One region of the Pantoea sp. B9002 genome, then DNA from elsewhere that is predicted to be linked to it. Evidence: predicted binding sites of a transcription regulator. Region 1 holds the regulator's gene; each other region holds the start of a gene.
The links. Region 1 encodes PurR, which represses purine synthesis genes. Its sites were predicted from a motif close to CANGCAAACGTTTGCNTG; they were not measured.

Region 1 (4,400 bases):
TATTGTAGCGATTTCGCTCCCGTACTGAAAACGGGATTTTGCGTTTGCACTGGCTAATCGCCATGTTTGTTAAGTTAACGCATGACAAATAACATTTTCATATCATTAATTGGCATTAATAAATTAATAATTAGCAATAGTTTCGCTGTGTTAACCAGCTGAAATCGCTCATTTTTGCTACAGAATCAATCTGGTAACATATTAATGGAAAAAGGCCTTACCTTTTGCAAAAAAAGTGGATTAGAATTGCCTCGGCGCTGGTCACTTGATCAGATTTCTCTCACTTTTCCGCAGTCTGCTTTGATTCAGCCTGCTTAACCTGTAACCGGATTATGCGTCTACTAATTACGCTTTTCATACTGGCTTTAGCCCAACTGTTCTTTAATGTGGCCGCTGCATCTCCGCATGCGCCCGTTAACGCCAGTTCGCTTAAAGCAGAGAAAAAGAGCGCACGTGAAGACGAGCGCCGCAAACGACGTCCGGTGAAAACCACCACCAAAAAATCGCGCCTGACTGCTGTTCAAAAATTCAAACTCAAAAAACAGACCAAAACAGAAACCGCGCTGCACAAAACCACCAGCAAAAAATCCCCGCTGAAACTCTCTGCTAAGAAATACGGTCATCAACGGTTAGCGAAGAAAACGCCAGAGATCGCCGTCAATGATGAAGCGTTAGCACTGACCGGCATCAAAATGAGTAAAGCGCACCGCCAGCGTTACCAAAAAGCGCGTGAAACGGCGATGACCAAATTAATGGGTCAGCTCGGTAAACCTTATCAGTGGGGCGGCGCTTCGCCACACACCGGTTTCGACTGCAGCGGCTTAGTGTGGTACGCCTATAAAGATCTGGTTAAATTCAAACTCCCACGCACCGCTAATGAGATGTACCACCTGCGCGATGCGGCACCGATCAAGCGTGAAATGCTGGAGAAAGGCGATCTGGTGTTCTTCCGCATCAATAATCGCGGCACCGCCGACCATGTGGGCGTGTATCTCGGCGATGGTAAATTCATTCAGTCGCCGCGTACCGGCAAAGATATTCAGATTAGCGCATTGGGTGAGGATTACTGGCAGAAACACTATGTGGGCGCGCGTCGTATGATGACGCCAAAAACCATTCGCTAGTTGTTGCGCAACAAAGATAAAAAAGCCGGATGCTGTTCTCAGCTCCGGCTTTTTTGTTAATGCATGATCGCGGTAAAGCTAAAGGCGATAATCATCAACAGTGCGCCAACAGTGGTCATTAGCGCCAGCTTCAGGTCGGTATTCATCACAACTCCTTAGTCACACAATCATCAGGGTTAAGGCGATTTTCGCACAGCAATGGGCAAAAATCTCGTGTTATCCGCGCCAGCTTGCTAGAATCGCCGCCTTTCGTTGCGCAACAGATTTTGCGCATGCTGTATTTACAGCGTGATGAAGTGATTTCGCCTGCTAGAACCTACCGTTTTGCCCGCTTTTTTGGGCTGTAAAAGCATTAGCAGACGCAAACGTTTAACAATATACTTATCAGTAAGTTGCGATAAGCCCAGGAGTACCATTTTCATGGCAACAATTAAAGATGTCGCAAAACGCGCGGGTGTCTCAACCACCACGGTTTCGCATGTCATCAACAAAACGCGTTTCGTTGCGGAAGAGACGCGTAACGCCGTATGGGAAGCGATCAAAGAATTACACTACTCGCCGAGTGCCGTGGCGCGTAGTCTCAAAGTCAATCACACCAAAACCTTGGGTCTGCTGGCGACCTCTAGCGAAGCGCCCTACTTTGCTGAAATTATCGAAGCGGTGGAGAACCGGTGTTTCGAACGCGGCTATACGCTGATTCTCGGCAATGCGCACAACGATCTGCAAAAGCAGCGCGCTTACCTGTCGATGATGGCGCAAAAGCGCGTCGATGGATTGCTGGTGATGTGTTCGGAATATCCAGACGATTTGCTGCAGATGCTGGAAGAGAACCGCAATATCCCCATGGTGGTGATGGATTGGGGCGCGTCACGCGGTGATTTCACCGATACCGTGCAGGACAATGCGTTTCAGGGCGGTTATCTCGCCGGGCGTTATCTGATCGAACGCGGCCATCGCGATATCGGTGCCATTCCAGGCCAGATGGAGCGCAACACCGGCGGCGGACGTCATGCTGGCTTCCTGCAGGCAATGAACGAAGCGGGCATTACGGTGCGTCCGGAATGGGTGGTTCAGGGCGACTTTGAACCTGAATCGGGCTATCAGGCGATGCAGCAGATTTTAAATCAGAAACAGCGTCCAACCGCGGTGTTCTGCGGTGGCGATATCATGGCGATGGGCGCGATTTGCGCCGCTGATGAGATGGGTTTGCGCGTACCGCAGGATATCTCGGTGATTGGCTATGATAACGTGCGCAACGCGCGCTATTTCACCCCAGCGCTGACCACCGTGCACCAGCCGAAAGCCGAACTGGGTGAAAAAGCGCTGGAAATGCTGCTGGATCGCATTACCAGCAAGCGCGAAGATCCGCAAACAATCGAAGTCCAGCCAACGCTGATTGAACGCCGTTCGGTGGCGTACGGTCCGTTCCGCGACTATCGCCGCTAAGCCGACACTTCGCTGAGCCATTCGTGGTTCAGCGTTTCGGCATCCCCGAGATAAGCCAGTAACCACGCCAGCGCCGGTGACGCGCGCTGTTCGGACCAGCTTACGCAGCACGGACTGTCGGGAAACGCCTGCGGCAGCGCCAGTTCAACCAGTTTGTGGCTGTCCAGCAGCGGACGCGCCAAATGGCCCGGTACCATTCCGACGCACAATCCTGCCAGCAAACAATCCATCCCGGTTTCCCACTCTGGCACCACCAACCGCCGCTGATTATCCAGCGTCCATGTCATACGGCGCGGCAACGCACGCGAGGTATCTTCCAGCACCAGCGATGGCCACGCCCGCAAGGTTTCATCATCCAGCTCCTTGCTGTTTACCAGCGGATGATCGGGACTTACGACACAGCGCCAGTTCAGCGCGCCCATGTCCTGAAAGGCAAAACGTCCGCCCACCGGAATTGCCTGGGTTGCACCAATCGCCACATCCACCCGACCATCAGCCAACGCATCCCACACGCCGTTGAACACTTCGTAGCTGATAATCAGCTCCATATCGGGAAAATGGCGATAGAAGTCCTTCACTAACTGCCGCGTGCGCTGCGGTTTTACAATGCAGTCAACCGCGATGCTCAACTCGCCGCGCCAGCCATTTGCCAGTTGCTGACACTGTCGGCGAGTTGCCAGCATTTTTTTGATAACAGATCGGCCTTCACGCACAAAATGCTCGCCCGCCGGTGTCATCACCACTTCCCGATGCTGGCGCTCAAACAGCGGCACCGCCAGCCAGGTTTCCAGCTGACGCACGGTATAGCTGACGGCAGAAGGCACGCGATGCAGCTCCTGCGCTGCCGCGCTAAAACTACCGGTGCGCGCCACCGCATCCACTACTTCAAGCGCATATTCTGACCACATAATTTTGCCTTCAAAAAATTTAACAGCACTATGCAAATATTAGCGTTTCACAAAGCGCGCTGCATCCTTTTACACTCCCCGGCGTTCAACCTGCCCAAAAGAGAATCAACATGTTGTCGTCTAAAGCATTTATGCCTTATCTCGCCGTGCTCAGCATGCTCGGCTTTCTTGCCACGGATATGTATTTACCCGCCTTTGGCGATATGCAGCGTGATTTTGCTACCGCACCCGGCACCATCAGCGCCAGCCTGAGTCTGTTTCTCGGCGGTTTTGCCTGCGCCCAGGTTTTTTGGGGACCGTTGTCGGATCGTTACGGACGTAAGCCGATTTTGCTGGCGGGCTTAGCCATCTTCGCCCTCGGTTGTCTGGGGATGCTGTGGGTGACCGATGTCCGCCTGATGCTGGCGCTGCGTTTTGTGCAGGCGATTGGCGTTTGTGCCGCTGCCGTGAGCTGGCAGGCGCTGGTGGTGGATCACTATCCAAAAGCCAAAGCCAATAAAGTGTTTGCGACGATTATGCCGCTGGTTGCGCTGTCGCCGGCGCTGGCACCGCTGCTCGGTGCCTGGCTGATCGGCCACTTCCACTGGCGCAGCATCTTCATCACGCTGACGCTGGTTGCCGTGGTGTTGCTGATCGGTACGCTGCAGTTAACCTCGCCTAAGCGCGAGAAAGTTGCCACAGGCAAACAGCCCGGCTGGTTCACCTTGCTAGGCACCCGCGTTTACAGCGGTAACGTCTTGATCTATTCGGCATGTTCGGCGAGCTTTTTCGCCTGGCTGACGGGCTCACCTTTCATTCTCTCCGCTGCTGGCCTGACGCCGGGCGACATTGGCCTGAGTTATATTCCGCAGACCATTGCGTTTCTGATTGGCGGTTTTGGCTGTCGCACGTTGTTAAATCGTTATCAGGGCGCGCAACTGCT
Region 2 (4,400 bases), on a different contig from region 1:
TTTTATGAGTGAGGCTCAACCGGCAGCAGGCCGTGACGTTTCTGAATCTCTTCCGCCAGCCGGGTAAAATGCTGCTGTAACTGCTCGTCATGGTTCTGGTTTTGCGCTTCCAGCGTCAGGTTGTGAACCAGCAACTGATTGGCGCGATCGTCGAGACAGAAGGTCAAGGTGGCAAACGCATTTTCTAATACGGTTAAGCGGCGCTGTTGCTCAGCAATAAAAGCCAGCAATTCTCCGAAGGTCATCGCCTCTTCTGGTTTTTCAGTAGTCATGTAAAACACCTCCTGTAAGCATGACGAGGCAAGAATAGGGGATCGTTTAACATGAGTCTAGATGCAGGAAGTTTTTCTGGCGAGAGGGAAATAAAAACAAAAAAGCCGGATAGCGATACCCGGCAAAAACGGCACAGTGGCAGTTAATCGTTATTAAACCAGTCGTCAGCGCTTTCCCAGGTTTCTTGTAACAGTTCGCTGATGCGTTCGCGTGACTCTTTGCAGCCACCAAACACGCTGAGTTGATTGCCGCCGGCATAACGCACTTTGACGTGATGATCGTCGTCAGGGAAATCCTGCGTAATGCGACGAACCAGTTCGATGCTGAGTGCATCCAGTGCACCCGCAGGAAGGGGCGAAGTTTTTGCTACGGTAATTTCAACACGCATAGAAGCCTCCGGGATAATATACTGTTTATTTGTACAGTATAACTTTCCCGAAGGCAAGCAGCAGATAATTATTCTTTGATGCGCCAGTTCAGCGTTTCACCGGCAAGGAAAGGCACCAGCGTGTCATCTGCCAGCGCAATGCTCTCTTCAACCTGCCAGGATTCACGCACCAGCGTCAGCGTGCCCTCATTCAGCGGCAGACCGTAGAAGTTCGCGCCGTTCTCCGAGCAGAAGGCTTCGAAATGTTCCAGCGCATTCAGCTCCTCAAACACCGTGGCGTACGCCGGCAATGAAGTTGGCGCATTGAACACACCGGCGCAGCCACAGCTGGCTTCCTTGAGGTGACGCAGATGTGGCGCGGTATCGGTACCGAGGAATACGCGACGATTCCCGCTGGCAACCAGTTTGCGCAGCGCTTCCTGATGGATATTGCGCTTCAGAATCGGCAGGCAGTAGAGATGCGGACGTACGCCGCCCACCAGCATATGGTTACGGTTGAACATCAGGTGCTGTGGCGTAATGGTGGCGCCCAGTAGTTCGTTACCGGCTGCCAGATACTCCGCAGCTTCTTTCGTGGTGATGTGCTCCATCACCACTTTCAGCGCCGGGAACTGTTTACGCAGCGGTTCCAGCACGGTTTCAATAAAGCGCGCTTCGCGATCAAAAATATCGATGTGAGAATCGGTCACTTCGCCGTGCACCAGCATCGGCATGCCGATCTGCTGCATGCGATCCAGCACCTTAGCGATGGCGGCGATATTGGTCACGCCGTGGCTGGAGTTGGTGGTGGCGTGCGCAGGATAGAGCTTGGCGGCGGTAAACGTGCCGTCACGGAAGCCGCGCTCGATCTCATCGGGATCGAGTGAGTCGGTGAGATAGCAGGTCATCAGCGGAGTAAAAGCATGCTCAGCAGGTAACGCAGCCACGATGCGCTCGCGATAAGCCACGGCAGCGGCCACGCTGATAACCGGTGGAACCAGGTTTGGCATGACAATCGCGCGACCATTTACTGCGCTGGTATAAGGCAGTACGGCGTTGAGCATCGCGCCATCGCGCAGATGGATGTGCCAGTCGTCAGGGCGGCGGATGGTAATGTGCTGAGGTTGGGCTGTCATTCAAAAAGGCTCCGGCTGAGAAGAAAACGAGAGGCACGTTTAGGCCGGGGAGTAATCATAAGGATGTGGGCAACCGTTTGCACGGGATTTTATTGTGACAAACAAAAACCGCACCCGAAAGTGCGGTTGCGCGGATTAATCAGTAAACGGAATCACCAATTGTCCCGGTTTCACTTCAATTCCTTTAGCGAGTTTCTTCGCCAGCGCTTCGCCTTTGCTGCGGTCTGCACTCAGCACATAAGCAGGTCTCTCATTGAAGTAGCGCTTCAGCGACTCATTGAGATACGGCGTGAGGGTTTTCATGATCGATGCCATTTTCTCCGGCTGCACCTGCGCATTGACAATCTCCATGTCATGCAGATAAATCGCACCTTCCTGCGCGTTATAAACCGGCTGCGCTTTCATCTTCAGCAGCATTTCGGCCTGCTGCGGACCAAACAGCGAGCTGACATTGATATTGGCTTTACCCGAGAGCGTGATTTTACCGGGTTCTTCACGGCCAATCTGGCTGTTGAGATCGCTCAGCACAATGTGCGCATTCACCAGCCCGGAAACGCCGATGTCTTTTTCGAAGTTATTGCGCTTTTGCAGCGCCTGATTCACTTCCTGTTCGCTGATGGTGTATTGCGTCAATTGGTTACAGCCGCTGAGTAGCACGGCAAAAAGCAGGGCGAAAAGCCCGGTAAACGCCTTTTTCATATTGTCCTCATCCTGATCGAAACGGCAAAACAGCGATAGCCTGCCTGAATCAGCGGCATGTGTCACCAGGAGAGAGATGAGAAGCGCCGCAGCGCCTCTCAGGGATGAGGATTATGCGGCGATAGAAGAGAGCAGATTAACCTGGGTTTGTTTCGCCATGTTGTCGCGATAATCGGCAACGCGACTTGGCCATTCGATGCCGTTGACCAGCGTTAAGGAGCGCAGCAGCGGGAACAGATGAATATCATCTTCCGACAGTTCGCCATTAACCGCGTTAGGTTTGACGATCAGCTTGTCGAGCTGACGCAAATCATCGCTGATGTTTTTGATCAAGCCCGGCGCGTGTTTACGCAACTCGCTGAAATCGCCCACGCTGGCCTGCTTCTTCTCGCTGAAGTAGCTGCGCGCTTCCGGCGTGGCGAATTCGGCGAAGGACGCATCGGCGATGCGCGGCAGCAGCAGCTTATTCACGTAGCCATTCACATGGCGCAGCCAGTCGCTGATCGCAGGATTACTTTTGCCATTGAGCAGCGGCTCGTGATCGTATTTATCAACCAGCCGCACAATATCCATACTTTCTGGTACGGCGCTGCCATCGGCCTTTTGCAGAATCGGCGCCATTTTCTGGCCGATCAGTTTTTTCGGCGTTTGCTCGTCGTCATTCAGCATAACGATGAGTTCTAACGGCAGATTTTTTAAGCCGAAAATCATGCGTGCTTTGACGCAGAAAGGGCAGTGATCGTAGATGTAGAGTTTCATCCCGTTTCTCCTGTGGTTCTAAGGGTGACGGAGGTCACCCTTTTTTCGGACGTGCGGGAAGTATGGAAGAGATCTGTGGCAGGGGCAAACTAGCTGCTGAAAATCGCTGGCGCCACCGAACGCGGCTGGAACTGCCACCAAAGCGCCAAAAGGGTGATCATGCCAACGCTGCTCAGCAGCATCCACGGCAGTTCCGGCAGCGCCCATTGCTGGCCCATATCGAACATCCAGCCGCCGCCGGAGTAACCGATCAAACCGCCAATCGCGAGGCCAAGACGGCTGAAGCCCATGTAACTGCCGCGCGCACGCGAACTGGCCAGCGAAGCGCTGAGCGTTTCACGTGCCGGTTCCGCAATGATTGAGCCCAGATAAAAGATAGCGATCAGCATAAACAGCGACGGCAGCGAATCGGTCATGCCAACCGGCAGCAGGCTGAAGGTCATCAGGAACAAACCGGCCATCAAACGCGTTTCGAGGCGGAAGCGTTTTTCGCTCCAGCGCGCCAGCGGATAGAGCAGGCTTAATGACAGCAGCGCTTCAATGGCGTACATCCACTTCACTGCGGCTGGCGCACCGGCCACCTGATTCACCATCACTGGCAGCATTAACATCACCTGCACGGCGAGAATGTAGTAGCCGGTCAAGGTCAGCACGTACAGGCGAAAACGCTTGTCCTGCCAGACGCGTTGCATCCCTTCACGCATCGCAATGCGTTCGGTCGAGATGCGCCACGCCGGTAACCAAATGGCGTTAAAAAGTGCAGCAGTGACAAACACCGCCGCGCCAACCCAACACACCAGACGGAAATCCCACGCCAGCAGCCAGCTACCAATCAGCGCACCCAGCACCGCACCGGCGCTGTCCTGCATCATCAGGAGGGAGAAGAAGCGGCCGCGATCGCGTGCGCGCACCAGTTTCATCACCAGCGCGCTGCGGGGCGGATCAAACAGCGTGCCGCCAAGACCGGAAAGCAAACAGGCAAACCACAGCAGCCAGGGTTCATGCGCCAGCGCCATGCAGGCAAAACCCGCCGCGCGCATCAGCATGCCGGTGACGATCAGCGGACGCGCACCAAAACGGTCGGCAATCGCACCGCCGAAGATGCCGAATCCCTGCTGAACGAACTGGCGCAAGCCAAGCGCAATACCGACCATCAACGCGGCCCA
Region 3 (4,400 bases), on a different contig from region 1:
CAGGTTATGCTGTTATTGAAGGCAGATATTTTATCCTCGAGCTGGTTAAATCTTTGATCAACTCTTTCGAACTTCTCATCTATCCTTTCAAACTTTTCATCTATCCTTTCGAACTTCTCATCTATTTTTTCGAACTTTTTATCGAATTTGTCTTCCATGCGCTCAAACTTTTTATCGATACGTTGTTCAAGCGCCCCCAGCTCACCCAAAATCTCTACCCGCATGACACCCTGCTCAGCCCTGACCTTTTCGATATCCGCTTTAGTAGCAAAATGTTCTGAACGCGCCGTTAGCACAGCAACATCCGTCTGAATCTGCTGCGTGGTTTTTTCCAGCTGTTCAACCCGTTTGCTGAGTTGTTCCATTTGATGATCTCCTTTGTTACCAACGTCAAAAATACGCGGTGGGAACACTCGAGTTGCCGTGCTAATGGGGTAATCCATCACCGAATCCTCTTCCATCGCGCTGCTCAATCTCTCCACCACACCGTTAGTGAAACAGATTTGCGCAGCGTTAACATTCCACGATCCCGCCATTCGCAGCACATTTTTTGCGGGCAGATTTAAACAACACGCATAGCCTGGGCCGTTTTGAGATGGAAGGAAAGTGAGCATCAAAAAGGATTGAGAGGTGTCACGCAGAAAATAAGCGAAGGAATGCAACAGCAGACACGGAAGCCCGAGCGGGCTTCCGTTAAGTGAGATTTACGCGCTCAGCCAGCCCAGTTTGATGACAAACAGAATCGACAGAATGATCAGCGCCGGGTTGACCTCTTTGGTGCGGCCGCTCAGCAGTTTCACCACCGTCCAGGTGATGAAGCCGAACGCAATACCGTTGGCGATCGAGTAGGTCAGCGGCATGGTCAGCGCAGTCACGGTTACCGGCGCGGCGGTGGTGATGTCTTTCCAGTCAATATCCGCCAGGCCAGACGCCATCAGCACCGCAACAAACAGCAGTGCTGGCGCGGTGGCATAAATCGGTACGCTGCCCGCCAGCGGCGAGAAGAACAGGCTCAGCAGGAACAGAATCGCCACCACAATCGCCGTCAGGCCGGTGCGGCCACCGGCGCTGACGCCGGCAGCAGATTCCACATAGCTGGTGGTAGTTGAAGTACCAAGCAGCGAGCCGAACAGCGCGGCGGCGCTGTCTGCGATCAACGCACGGCCCATTTTCGGCACGTTGCCCTGCTCATCCGCCAGACCGGCGCGCTTGGTCACACCCAGCAAGGTGCCGGTGTTATCGAACACATCCACGAACAGGAAGGCGAAGATCACGCTCACCAAACCGACGTTAAAGGCACCGGCGATGTCCAGCTGCATAAAGGTCGGGGCGATGGATGGCGGAGCAGAGAACACGCCGCCAAACGGCGTCAGGCCAATGCCCATAGAAATGAACGTCACCACCAAAATACCGATCAGCACTGCGCCGGTAACGCGACGCGCTTCCAGCACCACAATGATGAAGAAGCCGAGCAGCGCCAGCAGCGGGCCCGGTTTGGTCAGGTCGCCCAGGCCAACCAGCGTAGCCGGGTTATCTACCACGATACCCGCGCCTTCCAGCGCGATAATCGCCAGGAACAGGCCGATACCGGCACCAATACCGGCACGCAGCGGCAGCGGAATGCTGTTGATAATCCACTCACGAATTTTGAAAAGCGACATGGCAAAGAAGATCACCGCCGACAAGAACACCGCGCCCAGCGCGACTTGCCACGTGTAACCCATATGCAGCACCACGGTATAGGTGAAGAAGGCGTTGAGGCCCATGCCCGGTGCGAGTGCAATCGGATAGTTAGCGATCAGGCCCATTAACACACAGCCAATCGCTGCCGCCAGACAGGTCGCCACGAAGACCGCACCTTTATCCATGCCGGTTGCACCGAGAATGCTCGGGTTAACAAACAGGATGTAAGCCATTGCCAGGAAGGTGGTGATACCCGCAATGATTTCTGTGCGAACCGTTGTGTTGTGCGCTTTTAGTTTGAAGAGTTTTTCTAACATCATCATCTCTCATGAGCGGAGTCGGCACGAATGCGCGCGCTCCTTGCCAATGTGGTTTACAGACTTATTGTTGTATTGGACGCAAGGCGTTTAACCTTCCCCTGTCCACATAGCAATAGCTATGCCATCACCCTACGCAATCGATTACGTTTCCGAATAATACTTCGCTTAGGATAATTCCGAACCAGAATGAGGCGCGATTATGGTGCATTGCACCAGCGCCGCGCAATCGTTTTCCCTGCTCACGAACATTTGGCAAAAAGAGTGCGGCACAGCACGCTTCCGCACTCTGCCAGGCGATGGCGCTCACGTTTCTGTTGCCTTAATCAGCAGCTAAAAAACATCGGGTTACACTGCTTTTAACCCTTTCGTAACAAAAGAGGCGCATCCATGAAGCCCGCGATTCTGGTGGTCGATGATGATCGTGCAGTGTGTGAATTACTGCACGATGTGTTGAATGAACATGTGTTTACCGTTTATTGCTGCCATCAGGGTAAAGATGCGCTGGCTCTGCTGGCGCTGCACCCGGAAATTTCGCTGGTAATGCTGGATATGATGCTGCCAGACACCAACGGCTTGCTGGTGCTGCAACAGATGCAGCGGCAGCGTCCCGACCTGCTGGTGATCATGTTGACCGGCATGGGTTCGGAAGCAGATATGGTGGTAGGACTGGAGATGGGCGCGGATGATTACATCGCCAAGCCGTTCAACCCGCGCGTGGTGGTGGCTCGGGCACGCGCTGCACTGCGGCGCTGCGGACGGCTAGCACAGCCGGAAGCGTTAGCGGATGAAGGCTGGCAATTTAACGGCTGGCGTCTCGACGATGCGCGCTGCCAGCTGTTCAATCCACAACGCGAAAGCGTGCCGCTAACGCAAGGTGAATACACGCTGCTGCGCGCGCTGGTGGCGCATGCGCGAAAAGTATTAACCCGCGATCAGCTGCTCGAGCTGACGCACAGCGAAAGCCTTGAAGTGTTTGATCGCACCATTGATGTGCTGATTATGCGGCTGCGACGCAAGATAGAAATCAACCCGCATCAACCGAGCCTGATCCGCACCATTCGCGGTCTCGGCTATGTTTTCTCCGCCGACGTGATGCGTCCTGCCTCTTCGGCGCGCGAAACGCAAATCGCCTGATCCATCCAGCGCTGCATCTCGGCTAATGGCCGCGTGCCGTCCAGCGCGTTTGCTGCATGCAGATTAAAACAGGCGCAGGTGTGCGCCAGCTTCAGCGTTTCCGTCAATGACCAGCCTTCATGGCTGGCATAGAGCACACCGGCACAAAACGCATCGCCCGCGCCAACGCTGCCAACGATCTCTTCTGGCGCTAAGCACCACGCCGGTTGCCAGCGCCCCTCGCCGTCCGCTTGCTGGCCCCACGCGCCTTCTGGGGCATGAATCACCACGCGCTGACGTACACCTTGCTGCAGCAGCCAGGTCGCCGCCTCGGCAAAAGCGCCAGGTGCGGCAAGCCCGTGTGGCGAGCGCAAACTTACGCCGGTGAGCGATTGTGCCTCCAGCTCGTTAATCACCAGATAATCGAGCCAGCGCAACGCGGGCACCACCAGCGGTCGATATTCGCCCACGCGCGACACCAAATCGAGTGAGGTGAGATAGCCGCGCTGCTGCATCTGCGCCAGCAGCCGTGCGCTGCGCGTGCCGTATTGGTCGTCCGGCACATCAAGGCTATCCAGCAGCAGCAGATAACCGAGATGGAAGATGCGATGCGATGTGGAGACGTCCGCAAAGTGCGCCAGATCGAGCTTGCCATTGGCACCGCGTGCATGGAAGAAGGTGCGCTGGCCGTCCGGCGTGGTCATCACCTGCGTCATCGCCGTGTTGATGCTCGCGGTGCGCTGCACAAAGTGGCGGTCGATGTGATGGTCGTCCAGCAGTTGCAGGATGTAATCGCCGTCGCTGTCCTCGCCCACCATGCCGACGCCCGCCAGCGGCAGATTCAGCTGCATGCGCGCCAGCGTAAACAGCACGTTGAGCGCCGCGCCGCCGCTGCACTTCTCGCTGTGCTGAATCTCCGTTAACCAGCCTTGTTCCGGCCAGTGGCTGATGCGCTGCACGTGATCCACCAGCATGCTGCCGGCACCGATGATTCCGTTACGCACCATGCGGTTATGCCCTCCCGGCGCTGCCAAATACCTGCATCTGCTGCGCCACCACGTTGGCGATGTCGCGCTCCACCGCCATCAGCAACTCGGCAAAGGAGTCGTAGCGCGCATCGCGCTGGGCGATCTGCGCTTCAATTGCCCCGAGCGCCGCCTGCGACATGCCGGTATAGAAGTTGATTTTGTTGATGCCAAGGCTGACAGCGCGGCGGAAATCCGCATCGCTAATGCCGGAACCGCCATGCAGCACCAGCGGAATGCCGGCCGTGGTGCGAATCTC

Region 2: a site for PurR is predicted at 1,843-1,860, ahead of pyrC (dihydroorotase). Genes of this name have one in related genera too.
Region 3: a site for PurR is predicted at 2,223-2,240, ahead of HX773_RS19510 (NCS2 family permease). Genes of this name have one in related genera too.

What each region holds. Positions count from the first base shown of each region.
Region 1 covers NZ_JACAPA010000017.1:16,752-21,151, forward strand. Annotated here, with positions in the region: gene HX773_RS11085 (C40 family peptidase) at 333-1,124, shown strand; gene HX773_RS11090 (YnhF family membrane protein) at 1,181-1,270, opposite strand; gene purR (HTH-type transcriptional repressor PurR) at 1,545-2,570, shown strand; gene punR (DNA-binding transcriptional activator PunR) at 2,567-3,478, opposite strand; gene punC (purine nucleoside transporter PunC) at 3,589-4,400, shown strand, end outside.
Region 2 covers NZ_JACAPA010000003.1:140,513-144,912, reverse strand. Annotated here, with positions in the region: gene HX773_RS02735 (hypothetical protein) at 3-272, opposite strand; gene dinI (DNA damage-inducible protein I) at 416-661, opposite strand; gene pyrC (dihydroorotase) at 730-1,776, opposite strand; gene HX773_RS02720 (lipoprotein) at 1,912-2,475, opposite strand; gene grxB (glutaredoxin 2) at 2,587-3,234, opposite strand; gene mdtH (multidrug efflux MFS transporter MdtH) at 3,324-4,400, opposite strand, start outside.
Region 3 covers NZ_JACAPA010000041.1:8,617-13,016, forward strand. Annotated here, with positions in the region: gene HX773_RS19505 (hypothetical protein) at 1-536, opposite strand, end outside; gene HX773_RS19510 (NCS2 family permease) at 705-2,003, opposite strand; gene HX773_RS19515 (response regulator) at 2,391-3,137, shown strand; gene HX773_RS19520 (carbohydrate kinase family protein) at 3,074-4,123, opposite strand; gene HX773_RS19525 (ketose 1,6-bisphosphate aldolase) at 4,128-4,400, opposite strand, start outside.